2 regions of the Vreelandella aquamarina genome follow, and region 2 is predicted to be linked to the other one. Evidence: riboswitches for the same ligand, from Rfam matches in the RefSeq annotation. Region 2 holds a riboswitch; the other holds the start of a gene.
What was found. Region 2 has a riboswitch for thiamine pyrophosphate ahead of thiM (hydroxyethylthiazole kinase). Riboswitches for the same ligand answer to the same signal wherever they lie in the genome.
Positions count from the first base shown of each region.

Region 1 (8,775 bases), 1.3 Mb from region 2:
GCCGATCGCCACCGTGGCCAGCGTAGCCGCCAGCGAGGTCGTTGCCGGTGCAGCGGGCTGTTGACGGCTACGCTGTTTCGCGGCTTTAAACGCCAAGATTGCCCAGACGAGAAACGCAGCAAAGAAGAGCACATCGCCCAGTCGGCCATTCACAAGCAGGTGCGAAAACGCCCAAATTTTGACGGCCAGCATCATCGGATGGCCCAGTTTGGCTTTGATCGCATTGCCCGGCACATACGCCGCCACCAGCATGATGAAGGCGGGCAGCATCAGTAGCGCCACTGCATGGCGTAAGCCCATCGGCGGAAACCATAGGTGGATAGGGTCGAGGCGCGTTTGACCGTAGCCATATATGGCGATGGCAAGGCCAATGAGGGCCACCACGGAGTAAGCCAGCTTCCACGTGCTCTGGCCACGGTTAGCGATCTGCTGCTGTCGCCAGGATTCCGCAAAGATACGTACCGAGTGCCCGCCTAAAAAGATCAGCAGGCCTAAGATCATGAGGGTCATGGTGGTCACTCTCCGGTGAGTTGCAAGTCGTTGGTCGAGTGGGAGCATGCCACACTCCTTGGCAAACCACATGGCGCGGCGTCAACTTTTCGCCAATAGTGATGGAGAGCAAAACCCGTCAAGCTAGACGACTGACTGTGCCTCTGCCCTCGCCAAGGATCGGTATGCTTCACTTCCCCTCGACGTACCATCGCCGTCTCACCTGGACCTATTTTGGGCTGTTCATTGCCATTGGCATGACCGGCGGCCTGCTTGGCCCGGCCCTGCCGCACCTGGCCGAGGTCAGCGGTGCCTCCATGAGCCAGATCGCCGTGCTGTTTACCGCACGCGCCGTGGGCAACATGAGCGGCGCGATGGTCACCGGGCTGCTCATGGACCGCTTCAACGGCCACCGCGTGCTGGTGATGATGGGCGTGCTGGCGGTGGCTGGGCTAGCCGTGGCTCCGCTTAGCCCGCTTTTGCTGCTGTTGACGCTTCTATTCATGCTGCTGGGGTTTGCGGAGGTATCGCTCAACGCGGGAGGCAACACGCTGCTGCTATGGCTGCATCGAGATGCGGCAGGCCCCAACGTGAGCGCCCTGCACTTCTGCTTTAGTTTCGGCAACATGCTGACGCCGTTGATCATGATTGCCGCGCTATCGCTCACCGGGCAGTTCCATCTCACGTTTTGGATCGTTGCGGCTAGCGTGGCGGTCATGTTGTGGCCGCTGTCCCGCTTCGTCAGCCCGTCCATGCCCGCCGTCGACCCTCATCCCGACACCGCGGCCGCCCTCAAGCACCGCGACCCGCTACTGCTGGGGCTATTCATGCTGCTGTTTTCCGTTTATGTGGGCATCGAGATTACGTTCGCCGGTTGGGTTACCGCGTATGGCACGCTCTCTGGGTTGAGCACCGAGCAGGCGGCGCTGCTGGCAACGCTGTTTTGGCTGGCGCTATCGGCAGGGCGTCTGCTGGCGATTCCGCTGCTGCGCGTTTGCTCACCTTGGCAGGTGCTTGCCGGCTGCTTGGCGCTGGGGTTGAGCGCGGCGGCAGGGCTGCACGCCAACGCGCTGCCGCTTAGCGTCGGCGCGCTGCTGTTTGGCCTATCCGCCTCGGCTTTCTTCCCCACGCTGTTTGCGCTGTGCAACCAGTCGATCGTCATGCGGGGACGCACCACCGGCGCCATCTTCACCGCTGCGGGCAGCGGTGCGCTGGTCATCCCGTCACTGACCGGGCCACTGTTGGATATGGCGGGGGCCCAGGCGTTTCCCATTCTACTGGCCACGCTCTGGCTACTGATTGCACTGGGGCTGATGCTGCTGGCGTACCGTCTGCGGCAGTTGACGGTTCGGCAAGGGCTTTAAAACCAGTCTTTCCGTTTGAACAGCCAAATGAGAATCCCACCAATTCCGAGCATGGCGCCCCAAACGAAAAAGTAGCCGTACTGATAGCTCAGCTCAGGCATGTACTCGAAATTCATGCCGTAAATACCGGCGATAAACGTCAACGGAACGAAAATAGCGGTAATCACCGTCAATACGCGCATGGTGATGTTCAGCTGGTGAGACGAAATGGAGATATAGCCATCGACCAAATCACCACAAATGTCGTAGTACATCTGCGTCAGCGTATAGAGTCGCTCGAAACGCTCTTCGACATCGGTAATGGCATGCAGCGTTTCGCTTTCGCCTCGGGGTAAATGCGCGTAATCATACGCCGTCAGCTCTTGTGTGATGCCTTTGTGGTAGCTGAAGATGCGGCGCATTTTGACCAGACGAGAACGGTAAGTGGTGATTTTACGCATCAACACATCGTTGCCGTTCTCCAGCAGCTCATCTTCGAGATCGCTCAACTCCGTCTCGAACTCCAGCAAGCTGTCGATGTAAAAGCCCGCAGAGGTATACATCACTCTTAACGCGACCTGCTCGGGCGATTGGGCCAGCAGGGCTTTGCCGTGCTCATTGAATAAACGCTCGATACTGAGCGCCTCGCCGGGGTGCAGCGTGACCAGAAAACGCTCGCCAACAAAGAAACAGACCTGCTGGGGCACGAAATTGAGCTGGGCATCGAACGACGAAATACCGCGATAGATGATCAGCGTGTGATTGTCGAACTCTTCGATCTTTGGGGGGTGGCGCTCTTTATGAGCATCTTGGATCGCCATGGGGTGGCAATCGAAACGCTCTAGCACGTCACGCTCCTGCGTTTCGCTCTCGCCTTTCATATCGACCCACAGATGTGCCGTGGGCATGCGTTTCCACTCGTCCATCAGGCTCAAATCGCCCTCACGCACATCGCCTTCTGGGGTGGTCAATAAACAACGAATCATACGCGTCCCTGGGTTCGTTAAAGAGGGTTGGGGGTATCCGCCGGACGCGCCAACGCGACACGCGCTTTACCTGCGCGTTTGGCGTTATACATGGCGTCATCGGCACGTTTCAGCAGCTCCTGTGGCGTCTCAGCCGCGTTGGGCACGAACAGCGCCACGCCAATGCTGGTGCTCACTCGCAGCGTGGCACTCCCCACGTGTAGCGGCTCTTCGATCACCTGAATCAGCTTGTTTGCCAACGGTTCAAGAGCCTCGGTAGTCACCCCTTCGAGCAGTACGACGAACTCATCTCCCGCCCAACGGGCAATGAAGTCCGTCTCGCGGACGGCGTTCTGAAGGCGCTGCGCGACCTCACGCAGCAGCTCATCGCCCATGCCGTGGCCGTGCTGGTCGTTGATGCGCTTGAACCCGTCGAGGTCCAGAAACAGCACGACAAGCGGCGCCAGGGTACGACGTACCCGCGCCATCGCTTCGGGAAGCCGCTCATCCAGGGCGCGACGATTGGGCAAGCGCGTCAGTACGTCCTCTCGGGCCTGCTGGTCACGCAGACGCTCAAGCTGCTGGCGTTCGGTAATGTCGTGGATGAAGACGCTGCGGCGCGGGCGGCCATTCACTTCAAAGCTCTTTAGCCGCACCTCGACCGGCAAGCGAACCCCGTCTCGTCGTATGGCGTCGCAGGTCAAGGGCATCGCGGCGTCGTCACAGGTCAGCCCCTGTGGGAACATGAGCGAGGTGAGTGGGCGCGTCAACGCGTCTTTGCGGCTCCAGCCGAACATGCTTTCGGCGGCCCGGTTCCAGTCCAACACGCGCCCCTGCGCATCGATGCTCAGGTAGGCGTCGTAGGCAGACTCGATCACCAAATTGAGCTCACGCGTGCGCTGCTCAATACGCTGTTCAAGACTTTGATGAAGCGCCGTGAGCGACTGCTGAGTGGCGGCGCGAATTTTCTGCTCGTTGATGAGCCGCTCGCGCAGATGAATTTCGCCGATCACGATATCGGCCAAATCCTGCATCGCAGCTTGTTCCTGAGGAGTCAACTGGCGCGGCTGCGTATCCATCGCACACAGCGATCCAAGCACTAGACCATGGGAGTTGCGCAACGGTATCCCGGCATAAAAACGGATGCCGCCGGGTTTCGTCACGATGGGATTGGTAGCGAAGCGCTCGTCACTCTGAGCGTCTTCGACCACCAGCGGTTCGTCCTCCAGCACGGTATAGGCGCAAAATGCCATGTCCCGGGGGCTCTCGGAGAACTCCATGCCTACTTGCGACTTGAACCACTGACGGTCGGTATCGATCAAGCTGATGGTGGACTTAGGAACGCCGAGCAGCACGGTGACCAACCGCGTGATGCGATCGAAAACGGGCTCGTTCGGCGTATCCAGCAGGTCCAGCTCGTTAAGCGCAGCCAAACGGGCGGTTTCGTTAGGGGGTAACAGGTGGCTCATGGCGATCACACCTAAGTGGTCATCAGTCCCCTAACAGCATACCGTGAAACGGAATTTTCTGCTCAACGCCCCACTTAACGCACGGCGATACGCCGCGGGGTCAACCCGGCCCACACCACGCTCACCACCGTGGAGAGCAGCAGCGCCCCCACGAACGGCCCCAGTGTCGGTACACTGCCGGGGAACGTCGCGGCCAATACTCCCGCGCTGACGCTACCTTGACTCAGCCAGCCAGGCAGCACGGCGCCTACTAGCCCCGCTAGCCCACCGCTGATCGCAGCCGTCGGTGTCATTCGTTGCCACAAGCCCAGCAGCACCGGCACCACGATCGCTGCACACAGCAGGTCGGCAATCAAAAACAACCGCAGCACCGACAGCCCCTGTAAAGCAATCACGATCACGGGCAGCATGATGGCCACGGTGAGCCAGCGCGCTTTGTTGAGGGCCTCGGACCGGTGGCCGCTGGCCCACAGTGACGCAATACCGTTTTGTAAAGTGTCGACGCTCGAGGTGACCAGCGTGACGGCCAGGACCAGGGATGGCAGCGTGATCCATACCGGGGCATCGCTAAGCAGCGCAAAAAACGGCATGGGCGGCTCGCCGAGGCTGACCCCGCTCATCGCTGCCATGATGCCAACACCACCGATCACCATGACGACCAGAACGGTCAGGCCGCCGCCCAGCCAGGCACCGCGCCCCAGGCTCGCGTCGTCTTGGGCCGCCCATACCCGCTGCCAATAGCCTTGGTGAAACAAGTTCGCTGCCGTCACGGCGATCACCAGCGTCAACGCGACGCTGAGCGAGCTACCGATGGGGAGCGACGGGAGTTGTGCGTCACTCGGCATATTGGGTAGTCGCCAGAGCGTTACGCTGGCGACGGCGAGCAGCAGTGCCAAAAGCAGCCACGCTTGCCAGCGGTCGGTGGCGAGACTTGCCCGAAGCCCACCCATCACGGTGTAGACCAGCGTGGTGAGCGCCACCCCGATGATGACCACGGCAGGAGGCACGTCGGAGAGTAGCGCGGTAATCGCCCCGATGGCGGTGAGTTCAGCAGCCAGGAAGCAGCCCATGTAAGCCACGGAAACGAGCGCGACGAAGCGGCGCACGCCCGTGCCGTAGCACGTATCAGCAAACTCGGCGATGCTGCGCCCTTCCGGCAGCGCTTGGCGTATTTTGGGGCCATAAAGGCCCAGCACGATGAAAGGCAGCGCCGAGCCAAGCGCATAGCCCAGCAGCGCTACGGGGCCCACGAACGCGCCAATTTCCGGGGGCGCAAACAGAATCCACGCCCCCATACCCGAGGCCAAAAAGGAGAGCCCCAAGGTAGACGCGGTTTGAGAATTGCGGGCGGTGACATAGTCATCCAACGAACCGCCACCAAAGCGGGCCCGAAGGCCCAAAAAAGCAAAGCAGCACAACGCTGCGCCTAATACGAGAGACGTTAGGTAAGGCATGTCGCGCTTCCTCCGCCGGTACGAACCGGATCAGGTTCCAGGGTCTGCGTTACGCGCATTCTCAGCCCCGATGGGGCTCCCCTGGCGACAGTGAATGGAGGCGACATCCTCAATCAAACTAGCGCATTAGTAAAGTCTCAGGTGGTCTGCCGAGCACTCTCCTCCGGCTGTTTGGGGACGCGCCCCATCGTATAGAACTCGGCGTTGGGCGGCGTTCCCGCCAGCGTCACCAAGCGGTTGGACATGCCGAAAAAGGCCGCAATGGCACCAATGTCCCAACAGTCGTCCAAGGTAAACCCAACGGTTTCCAGGCGCATTTGCCACTCGGTTGAAAACTCCCCCAGCTCGATGGCGCTATGCAGCGCAAAATCGAGCATCAACCGATGACGCTCGCTGAGTCCCGCCACGCGATGATTAATGGCGATATTGTCCGCCAGCAAAGGGTCTTTACTATAAATACGCACCAGCGCGCCATGGGCGACAACGCAGTACAAACAGCGATTACGGGCACTGGTGGCCACGACGATCATCTCTTTTTCCGCTTTCGTCAGCGTATCGGACGCCCGGTCCATCAACGCATCGTGATAGGCAAAAAAAGCACGGAACTCCTGGGGACGATGCGCGAGCATGAGAAATACGTTGGGTACGAAGCCCGCTTTTTCCTGCACCGCTAACATGGCTTCCCGGATATCCTCGGGAACTTCTTCTAGCGTCTCAGGAAGTGTAAATCGACTTATCGAGACAGACATACGCACTCCTGTTTTTTGTAACGTGGCGCCTAACTGCTGAATGGCGTTTACTCGTAACAAATTGCTAACTAAAGAGTCTTTCAATACGCCTTAACGCTCGCCATACTCTTAATGATTTAATGTCATAAGAGCCGTACGCTATTAGCCAAGCGGTGTACTAACAGGGAAACCACCATGTCATACTCCGAAGCAAAAGAGCACACGCCAGGGCGTTTGCATGAACTGTTCGCCGACCCTTACCGTGCGTTCGAAAACGATACGGATGAGCGTCAGTTGCATATCCGCGTCATGCTTCACACCCTGCTGGCCCGCCCCATGAAGCGAGGTCAGGTAACGCTTCGTGTGATTCACGGCTGGGAGAACGGTGGCTTCGAACCCGCCGACCTGCAGCACGCCGACTTTACCCTGCACAGCCTGACAGATTTCGATGCCGCCGTGACGCGCTTCGCTACGGCTGCCGAGAAAAACGCACCGTTGCCCGCAGATCAAACCGCCATCCTGGCCGAGCCGCTAGCCGACGCCATTGCCGATGCCGAAGCAGATGGCAACGCACTGACCGACGACATCCGCGAAACGCCGGCCCGTTGGCCCGCGTTCGAAGGTGGGCTCGCCCTCTACACGCTGTTCAAGATGTACCACCGCTTGGTTTACGGCGAAGATGACACCTACCGCTGCTCCCAGTGCGACACCCCCCACGGCCCTCGCGAGATCCATGAGTTTCATTTGGAGGAGGGCGAGTTTGCGCTGCTGGTGCCCATCAGCGAGGAGCAGGACGCGCCTTATTTGCTAGTCCTTCACGAAAGTCAGCTGGGTCCCATCGCCCAACTGCTCTCGGAAAGCCTGCCGCTGTTCGAACGTTATTGAGCTGCGCGCCTCCTCGGCCGAGGAGGCGCTTTACTGCGCCCAGGGCGCGCTATAGCGAAATCGTGCTGTTGATACCGCTTGAGACGTTTTCCGGCTCGAACCAGCGGGCAGTGACCGTTTTGGTTTGGGTCCAGAAGGCAATCGCCTGCTTACCGTTGGGCCCCAAGTCACCCAGTTTCGAGGCCCGAGAGCCGGTAAAGCTGAAATAAGCCACCGGCACTGGAATCGGCACGTTGATACCGATTTGGCCCACGTCGATGTCGGTCTCGAAGCGCCGTGCTACCCAGCCCGAGTTGGTGAAGATCGAGGTGCCGTTGCCATTTGGGTTGGCATTAATGAACGCGATGGCGTCGTCCAGCGTCTCGACGTTGACAACGCACAGCACCGGGCCAAAAATTTCCTCGCGATAGATCGTCATGTCTGCCGTCACATCGGAAAACAGAGTCGGTCCGACGAAGTTACCATCCGGGTAGCCGTCGACCGTGTAGCCGCGACCATCCACCAGCAGCGTGGCGCCCTCTGCTTCGCCTGCGCTAATCAAGCGCTCGACGCGGGCCTTGGCCTGTGGCGATACCAGCGGCCCTAGGTCCGCTTCACGCTGAGTACCCGGCCCCACGGTCATACTGCGCGCACCGGCTTCGATATCTTTGATCCACTCGCGCGCCTCTCCCACCAGCACGACCACCGAGTTCGCCATGCAGCGCTGACCGGCGGCACCAAAAGCAGAGCCCAGCAGGCTATCGATGGCTTGACTACGGTTGGCATCCGGCATGACGACACAGTGGTTTTTTGCGCCCATCATGGCCTGCATGCGCTTACCTGCGGCGGCAGCGCGGTTGTACAGCAGTGACCCCACATGGGTCGAACCGATGAACGACAGTGCCTTGATATCCTGATGGTCGGCAATTTGGTTAGCGACATCCGGCCCACCGTGGACCACGTTCAAAACCCCGGCAGGAATACCTGCTTCGTGCGCCAGCTCTACGAGCCGCATGGTCGAGCTGGGGTCCTGCTCGGAGGGCTTCAACACGAAGGTGTTGCCCGTGGCAATGGCCAGCGGAAACATGAAACAGGGCAGCATGATCGGGAAGTTGAAGGCCGTAATGCCCGCTCCCACGCCCAGCGGCTGGTGCATGGTGTATACATCGACGTCATTGGCGGCATTTTCGGCCAGCTCGCCTAGCTGAAGCGAGGTAATGGAGCACGCATGCTCGACCACTTCCAAGCCGCGCCCCACTTCACCTTCCGCATCCGGCAGGGTTTTGCCATGCTCTTCGGTAATCAGTGCCGCCAGCTCCGCCGTGTTATCTCGGATGAGCGCCTGCAGTTTGAGCATGATGCGCATGCGTTTGCCCAGCGGCACTTTACGCCACTCTTTGAACGCCGTCTTGGCGCTGGCGATGGCGCGCTCGACCTCGTCGGACGTACAGAAGGGCACCCGG
Region 1 covers NZ_CP024621.1:2,767,074-2,775,848, forward strand. Annotated here, with positions in the region: gene CTT34_RS13295 (NnrU family protein) at 1-510, opposite strand, end outside; gene CTT34_RS13300 (MFS transporter) at 675-1,853, shown strand; gene CTT34_RS13305 (magnesium transporter CorA family protein) at 1,850-2,818, opposite strand; gene CTT34_RS13310 (sensor domain-containing diguanylate cyclase) at 2,836-4,266, opposite strand; gene CTT34_RS13315 (SLC5/6 family protein) at 4,341-5,720, opposite strand; TPP riboswitch at 5,710-5,813, opposite strand; gene CTT34_RS13320 (peroxidase-related enzyme) at 5,858-6,469, opposite strand; gene CTT34_RS13325 (hypothetical protein) at 6,644-7,333, shown strand; gene CTT34_RS13330 (CoA-acylating methylmalonate-semialdehyde dehydrogenase) at 7,383-8,775, opposite strand, start outside.
Region 1: linked by a shared signal. The riboswitch ahead of CTT34_RS13315 (SLC5/6 family protein) and the one ahead of thiM (hydroxyethylthiazole kinase) in region 2 are both predicted to bind thiamine pyrophosphate.

Region 2 (8,775 bases):
CTGGTCGGCGCGCTTGACGAAGGTCACGTCATGCTCATCGAACCACGCCTGCGCGGCTTCCAAATCCGGTACGCTAAAACAGATATGCCCGAAGCCCTGCGGCTCTGCATTGCCGTCATGGTAGGCAAAGTCCTGCTCGTTTTCGGTACCCCAGTTGTGGGTCAGCTCCAATAGACCTTTCTGGCTAAAGGTCCACGCGGTGCGCGCTTGGGTCTCTTCCGGCACGCTATCACCGGCCTCTACGTTAGCCAGGAAGTAGAGCGAGAACTGCATCTCCTCGAAGTCCAAGCGCCGCAGTACCTGCATTCCAAACACCTTGGAGTAGAACGCCAGCGCGCGCTCGGGGTCTTTGACCCGCAGCATGGTGTGGTTTAAGCGAAAACCCTGTGTTTGCGGGGCGACTGGGGCAACACCTGGATGCTGTTCACCTTGATACGACATGAGACTCTCCTTATGGGGGTGACGCTTTCGTGGATACGGTGCAAATTCTTTGACGAACGTAGTACTTTGTACAAGGCTTAGGCTGCTAAGCGCCCGCCATTTGACCATCGCTCCAGCGCATCGGTCATAACGTGCGATGGCGCGTTTAATGTCTAGTTATGAGGGCAAGGCGCTTGGAATTCCAGCCCGGCCCGAAGGAGTCTCTATGTCCCGTGATCGAAACGTACTGGGTGAGCCACTCACGCCCTGCTGCCATGCCCCAAAAACCGGCTTCTACCGCGACGGCTTTTGTCGCGTCGGGCCTGACGATGTCGGCATCCATTCGGTGTGCGCCATGGTGACCGAGGAGTTTCTGGCTTTCTCCAAGGCTCAAGGTAACGATCTGGTAACCCCGCGCCCGGCCTTCGGCTTTCCCGGCTTGAAGCCCGGCGACCGCTGGTGCCTGTGCGCCCACCGCTGGGCCGAAGCAGCCCAAGTGGGGCTTGCACCACCGGTGATTCTCTCGGGCACGAACGAGCGCACGCTGGAGATCATCCCTCTGACCAAACTTCAGCAACACGCGCTGGATGCCGTGCACTGACCTCTCGGCACGCGCTCTGATCGAATGCGCCTGGAAAAACGATGCAGACCTTCTACACTTCTATCTCGACAGTTTTACAAATTCAACCGTGATGCCCTGCGAATGGCGTCAGATAGGAGAGCGTCATGACAGCCATCGATATGACCCTTGGCGATCGCCTGACTCTGAAGCAGCTGAGCCATGCGATTCAAAACGGCTTTTCCCCCATTGTCGAAGTCGAGTCCATGGACGGTATCTACAAGGTGCGCTTTCACCATGCCAACGGTGTATCGGACCTGAGCGACGCCGAAGGCCGCGTCAGTACCTTTTTGGGAACCGGTGAAATCCGTGACACCCTGGGCCAGCTCGGTCTGACCCACGGCGTGCTGACTTTCGCCGACCAGTGCGGCGATGAGATGATTGGCGTGTCGGGCCGTGCCATCACCCCTGATGAAATGCTTACCTACGGCACGCGCATCGCGTTTCGTTAAGTCTCTTCCGGCGGGGCTTTACAGCTCCGTCCAAGGCTAGGATAGTAGCCACCAACGACAGGGGCGCCGCCCAGCGGCTGAGAAGCACCCTTCGAACCTGAACCGGATAACGCCGGCGTAGGGAGTCGTGGTGCCTCTCACCACCTCCCTGGCCGGGAGGATACTATGACCTACCCCCCGCTTGGCGATATGCTCGCCGCTCTGCGCGAAACCACGCCGCTCGTCCACTGCATGACCAATTACGTGGCCATGAACAGCACGGCCAACCTGCTGCTGGCCACGGGGGCATCGCCCGCGATGCTGCACGCCCCCGAAGAGGTCGCCGAATTTACCGCGCTGGCAGGTGCGCTTTCTATCAATATCGGCACGCTCTCTACGCCCTGGGCCGAATCGATGCAGCTGGCGGCTCGCACGGCCAACGCAAGCCAAACGCCGTGGGTGCTAGACCCGGTGGCGGTCGGGGCAACCGCCTTTCGCCAGCAGGTGTGCCAGGCGCTGCTGCCCCACCGGCCCAGCGTCATTCGCGCCAATGCCTCTGAAGTGATGGCGCTCACCGGCTTGGCAAGCCAAGGACGCGGAGTCGATGCAACGGCATCCACCGATGACGCCGCTCAAGCAGCCATATCGCTCGCGCAACGGCAGCACTGCATCGTCGCCATGACCGGCGAGACCGACTTTTTGACCGACGGTACCCACCATTTCCGGCTGACCGGGGGCCACCCGATGATGCCCCGCGTCACGACGCTGGGCTGTGGATTGAGTGCGCTGGTGGCCGGGTTCGTCGCCGCTAACCGCGAGCACCCGCTGACGGCAACGCTGGCCGCCCTGGCGTGCTTTAGCATCGCCGGGCATCGTGCTGGCCAACGGGCCGATGGGCCGGGCAGCTTTCAGGTTGCCCTCTTGGATGCTCTGTACCAGCTCACCCCGGATGATCTCTCGTCGCTCAGCCAGGTGGAGGCGCTCCATGCAGTGTGATCTCTCGCTCTATCTAGTCACCGATGCCACCCTGTGCGCGGACACTGGCCTTGAGGCGACGGTGGAGGCCGCCGTCAAAGGCGGTGTCACCGTGGTACAGCTGCGCGACAAACACGCCAGTGATGCGGCGATGGTCGCCCAAGCCAAGCGGCTCAAAGCGCTGCTGGCGGGCACCAGCGTGCCGCTGATCATCAACGACCGGCTAGCCGTGGCCATCGCCAGCGGCGCCGATGGCCTGCACGTCGGGCAAAGCGATACCGCCGTACAAGAGGCGCGTGAGGTGCTGGGACCGCATGCCATTTTGGGGCTGTCGATCAACACCGTCGCGCAGCTTCGTAACGCGCCCATCGCGCTGTTGGACTATGTCGGGCTAGGCCCCATTTTCGCCACCGCCAGCAAGCAGGATCACGCTCAGCCGATAGGCTTCGATGGTTTGGCCGAACTCGTCTGCGCCTGCCCGCTGCCCAACGTGGCGATCGGCGGCTTGAAGGCGCAGCACGCCGCCCAAGTCAGGGCCGCCGGTGCCAACGGTTTAGCGGTGATTTCCGCCATCTGCGGCCAGCCTGACCCTTATCAGGCGGCGCTGGCGTTTCGCGCCCCATGAGCCAGCTCGATCAGCTCACCGCCTTCGTCAAAGTGGCCGAGCTCGGCAGCTACACCCGTGCCGCCGAGGCCTTGGACCTCTCACGCACACGCGTCTCGCGGCAGGTCATGGCGCTGGAGGAGACGCTGGGCGCTCGCTTGATTCAGCGAACGACTCGGCGGCTGCATCTCACCGATGCCGGAGAGCGCTATCTGGCTCGCGCTCAAGCCATTCTGCTGGCCTTGGACGAGGCCGCTGCCGATGTCGGTAGCGGCACCAGCACCGTCAGTGGACGCCTGCGCATCAATGGTCCGATGAGTTTTGGTACCCGCTACCTTGCCCCACAGGTAGCGCACTTCATGCAGGCACACCCGGCGTTAGACGTACGCTTGGACCTGAACGACCGTCGCGTGGATTTGCTGGAAGAGGGCTACGATGTCGCGATTCGCATCGGCAGCCTGCCGGATTCCAGCCTGATCGCCAAGCGTCTGACCCGCTGCCAGCTGGTGCTGTGCGCGTCCCCCGGCTACTTGGCACAGCATGGCACCCCTCAGCGCATCGAGGATCTGACCCAGCACCACTGCCTGCGCTATCGCAGCGGGCAGAACAGCGGCGACTGGCGCTTCAATCAGCAGCACGTCAGCGTCACGGGGCCACTAGAGAGCAATAATGGCGACATGCTGACGTATGCCGCCGAAGCGGGGTTAGGCATTGCCCAGCAGCCCAGCTTTCTGATTCATGAGAGCATCCAACGGGGGCACTTGGTGCCGCTTCTGTTAGACCTTCCGCCGACCTACCTAGACATACACGCCATCTACCCCGCGCGGCGCTTTCTGCCCGCCAAGGTGACGCGCTTCATCGACCAGTTGGCCGATGCCTGGGGAGACCCACCGGTATGGGAACAGGGACTAGGATTGTCGCGCATTTCGCAACAGTGAAGTGCCAATCGGCGGGATTATCATCTCGCTCTGCTGACGTACAGTTGTCTCATCGCATCCACGGTGATGCACACACACAGCGAGAGAGAGAGCTATGACAACCTTAACGACCCCTGCTGCAACCCTCCATGCCACCGCCTTACTGCGCATTAGCCTGGGCGTGATGGCCCTGGCCCACGGCTTAATGAAAGTGTTCGTGTTTACGCTTCCTGGCACGGTGGGCTACTTCGAATCGCTCGGCCTGCCCGGTTTCATGGCTTACTTGACCATTGCGGCCGAAGTCGGCGGCGGCCTGGCTTTGGTACTGGGCTTATACACCCGCTGGGTGAGCCTTGCGCTAGTGCCGGTGCTGCTCGGCGCCGCCTGGGTACACCTGGGTAACGGCTGGGTATTCTCCAACCCCGGCGGCGGCTGGGAGTTCCCAGTGTTCTGGGCCGTGGCTCTCCTGGTACAGGCAGGCCTAGGCAGCGGTAGCCTCGTCATCAGCCGCCGACTGGCATGATCCAATGGCCTGCCGAGCCCCTCGTCTCGGCAGGCCAATCGACTGGAGTGCGTTCCATGTTACCGAGTCTCTTCATCTCCCACGGCTCTCCCATGCTGGCCCTCATCCCCACCCCTGCCCATCACTTCTTACGGGCACTGGGCCGCCACCTTCGCCCCAAAGCCGTTTTGGTGGTCTCTGCACATTGGGAGACGGACCACCTACAGGTCAGCCGCAGCGCCGCGCCTGCGACCCTCCATGATTTTGGCGGTTTTCCCGACGCGCTGTTTGCCGTGCAGTACCCAGCGCCCGGTGACCCCGCCTTGGCAAGCCGACTGGCCGAGCAACTAGGGGCCACAGAGGTGGAGCGCGGTCTGGATCATGGGGCCTGGGTGCCGCTGTCACTGATGTATCCTGACGCCGACGTACCAGTGGTATCGCTCTCACTACCCAGCCGCTGGGGAGCTGAGGCGTTGCTAACGTTAGGTGAACAGCTAGCGCCGCTGCGCCAAGAAGGGATACTGGTGATCGGTTCGGGCAGCTTGACCCATAACCTCTACGAGCTACAGCCTCAAGGTAGCCAGGTGCCGACCTGGGTCGACCGTTTCGCCGAGTGGGTGCATGCACGGCTGCGAGAGGATGATCGCGACGCGCTCGTCCACTGGCAAAACGCGCCCGATGCCCAGCGCAATCACCCCACACCGGAGCACTTTCAGCCGCTGTTGGTGGCGATGGGGGCGGGCGGCCGCGCAACACAACGACACCATAGCGTCGAGCACGGCGTGCTAGCGATGGATGCCTATCAGTTTGCCTAACGTCTACGCCGTGGGGCGGCGTTTCAAGGTGGTGCGTCGGTCATGATAAGCAATGGCCAAACCACTTAGCATAATCAGCGCACTGCCTACCCAGACCCAAAGGTCCGGCAATTCTCCCCAGAACCACCAGCCCAACAGCACCGCCCACAGCATGGCGGTGTAATCAAAGGGCGCGGCAATGGCGGCAGGCGCATAGCGAAAAGCCAAGGTAATAAACGCCGTCGCCCCCACTCCCAACACGCCCGATACCAAAAATCCGAGCCAATGCCATGGCTGTGGCGTTTGCCATACCCACGGCAGGCTCACCGCGGTGACTGCCAGCGGCACCATGGTCATATAGAACACCATCGCCCACAGATGCTCGTTGGCACCATAACGTCGCGCCGTCACCATCATCAGAGCATAGAACACCGCCGCTGCGAGAACGATCATCGCGCCCAGTTGAAACGCATCGCCGCCGGGACGCACGACGATCAGCACCCCCACAAAGCCTAAAAGCGACGCCACCAGCACCGGCGGGTCGATACGCTCACCCAGCAGCGGTAAGGAGAGTAGCGTCACGAACAGCGGCGCTACGAAGGCAATCGCCGTGGCCTCGGCCAACGGCAGCAGGGTCAGGCCCCATACGAAACAGACCATCGTGGCGGTGTAAATCACCCCCCGCAGCAGATGCACGCCTGGACGCCGGGTACGCAGCTTGCGCAATCCGCCACTAAAATGAGCCAGTAGAGCAATCAACGGCAGCGATACCAAGGTGCGGAAAAAGATGATCTGTAGCGGGGAGTGCACGGCGCCCAACCATTTGGACACTGCATCACCCAGGGCCAAAAACAGCACGCCTAAACACATGCATAAAATGCCTTTTAGCGAGGGTGTCATCCGTCACCTCCTACGACGATTATTATTGTCTTCACAGCACCGGTAGCACTGCATAAAAAAGCCCCGCCAACCTGCGATTGGCGGGGCAGCGATGTCATGCTTTCAAAGACTCGCGTTGACCACCATGCAGTCCATCCCCTGCGCCTGGAGCGTTTGACACGCTTGTCGTGCCTGGGACTCGTTCAACGAAACGACACGTGCTCGAAATACCGTGGTTGCCCCCTGAAGCGGGTCAATGGCGACACGCCCCCCCACGCTGTTCGGCAGGCGCTGCACGGCCTGGCGGGCCAGCTGCTCTGCCTGCGCGGCTTGGCTGAACGCGCCCACCTGAATGCCCCATCCCGCCGAGGCTGCTTGCGCGCCCGGCGAGGCGTCAGCCAAGACCCGCTCTCGCTCGATGAATGCCTGTAGCGGATCTGGAGAGGCAGGAGCATCCCCACGGGCCGCCTCTGCTTCGACGAGCTGGTCCTCGACCGTTTGTGCAAGCGTGCTGCGCGCAGCGGGCGGCGTGGGGGATAGTGACGTCGCCGAGACGCTGGCCACCATCGGCTGCGTCATGGGACGCGTCGGCGCTGGCTGTCTCAACGGCTGAGCGGATCCGGTGAAACCCATGAACTCACTGGAAAAACGAGTACTGGCCAACCACGTGCGTTGATCCCTGAGTGATGCCCGCATGAAGCTGCGATCCAACAGATCGGCCATGTGCGTATCGCGGGAGGAGGAGCTAAATCCCCCCATGACGACGGCGACCATGCGTCGACCATCGTGCACGGCGGTCGTCGCCACGTTGAATCCCGAGGCTCGGATAAACCCGGTTTTCAACCCATCGGCACCGGGGTAGTCGCGCACGAGACGATTATGGCTGGTGTGCCGTGTGCCGCGATAGGTAAACTCCTGCAGTCCAAAATAGTGGTAGTACTGCGGAAAATCCTGCATCACCCGTACCGAAAGTGTCAGCATGTCGCGCGCGGTCGTCATCTGCTGGTCATCGGGCAAACCAGAAGCGTTACGAAAGGTGGTGGCGTTCATGCCCAGCTCGCGGGCTTTCACGGTCATTAGATTGGCAAAGCGCTGCTCGCTCCCTCCCAAGACTTCGGCGACGACGACGGCAACATCGTTGGCCGAGCGGACGGCCAGGGCGCGAATCGCCGTATCTACCGGAATAGAACTTCCTGCCGAGAGCCACAGCTTGGTCGCCGGCATGGCCGCTGCCTGCGCAGACACGGGCAGCGGCTGATCGAGGCTCAACGTGCCGTTTTCCAGCGCTTCGAATGTGAGATAGAGCGTCATCATCTTGGTCAGCGAGGCTGGATAGCGAGGTTCATCGGCATTCTCGGCATACAGTACTTCACCGTTTTCCAGGTCCACCACGATGCCTGCATAGCGAGGGTTCGCCTGGGCAGCGGCACTGCCGAGCAGCATCAAGAGCAGCGCCACCCACAGCCAATTCGCCACCCACACCGCAGAGCCCACTCCCCGAGTTGTTGCCATACCGACCTCTCGCTGATTGATCACGCACCGACGCTCGGTCGCTCTCACGACCGCTGCATTAGCCTAGCATGCCTTGTCGATAAATTGATCTTCCCTCGGTGTATTCATAGGATAATCCAGCGCAGCACTATACGCGCATAAAAAAACCGACCCCTTGGGGTCGGTTTTCATTGTGCCTATCAGAAGGAGCAGCGCTTACTCAGCGACGGCTTCTTCTTCGGCAACCGGACGGTCTACGAGCTCAACGTATGCCATGGGCGCGTTGTCGCCTGTGCGGTAACCGCACTTGAGAATACGGATGTAACCACCCGGACGCTCTGCGTAACGCGGACCCAGCTCGTTGAACAGTTTGCCGACGGCTTCTTTGGAGCGCGTGCGGGCAAACGCCAAACGGCGGTTTGCAACGCTGTCCTGCTTGGCCAGGGTGATCAGCGGCTCGATGACGCGACGCAGTTCCTTGGCCTTAGGCAGGGTTGTCTTGATGACTTCATGTTCGACCAGCGAGACAGACATGTTCTTGAACATGGCCTGACGGTGCGAGCTGGTACGATTCAGATGACGACCACTCTTACGATGACGCATGGTTGTGATTCCTTACCAAACTGGGACTCGAGTCGACACTCACGCGGAGGCCTTGTCGTCCTTCAGGCTAGCGGGTGGCCAATTTTCCAACCGCATACCGAGAGACAAGCCACGCGCTGCCAATACGTCTTTGATTTCATTCAAAGACTTCTTACCGAGGTTCGGGGTCTTCAACAGCTCCACTTCTGTGCGCTGAATCAGATCACCGATGTAGTAAATATTCTCGGCTTTTAGGCAGTTCGCGCTGCGTACGGTCAACTCAAGATCGTCTACGGGGCGCAATAGGATCGGATCGACGTGATCCTCTTCCTCTTCGACTTCCTGCTCTTTGTCAGCTTCCAGGTCGACGAAGGCGGCCAGCTGCTCTTGCAGAATGGTCGCACTGCGACGGATAGCCTCTTCCGGATCCAGGGTACCGTCAGTTTCCAGATCGATAATCAGCTTATCGAGGTCGGTACGCTGCTCGACACGAGCGGCTTCGACCGAGTAGGAAACGCGGCGAACAGGGCTGAAGGTGGCATCCAGCTGCAGGCGGCCAAT
Region 2 covers NZ_CP024621.1:209,810-218,584, reverse strand. Annotated here, with positions in the region: gene gloA (lactoylglutathione lyase) at 1-441, opposite strand, end outside; gene CTT34_RS01080 (DUF2237 family protein) at 647-1,021, shown strand; gene CTT34_RS01075 (hypothetical protein) at 1,147-1,491, shown strand; TPP riboswitch at 1,541-1,632, shown strand; gene thiM (hydroxyethylthiazole kinase) at 1,657-2,466, shown strand; gene thiE (thiamine phosphate synthase) at 2,456-3,070, shown strand; gene CTT34_RS01060 (LysR family transcriptional regulator) at 3,067-3,987, shown strand; gene CTT34_RS01055 (DoxX family protein) at 4,082-4,489, shown strand; gene CTT34_RS01050 (DODA-type extradiol aromatic ring-opening family dioxygenase) at 4,546-5,283, shown strand; gene CTT34_RS01045 (DMT family transporter) at 5,287-6,162, opposite strand; gene CTT34_RS01040 (serine hydrolase) at 6,265-7,584, opposite strand; gene rplQ (50S ribosomal protein L17) at 7,849-8,235, opposite strand; gene CTT34_RS01030 (DNA-directed RNA polymerase subunit alpha) at 8,275-8,775, opposite strand, start outside.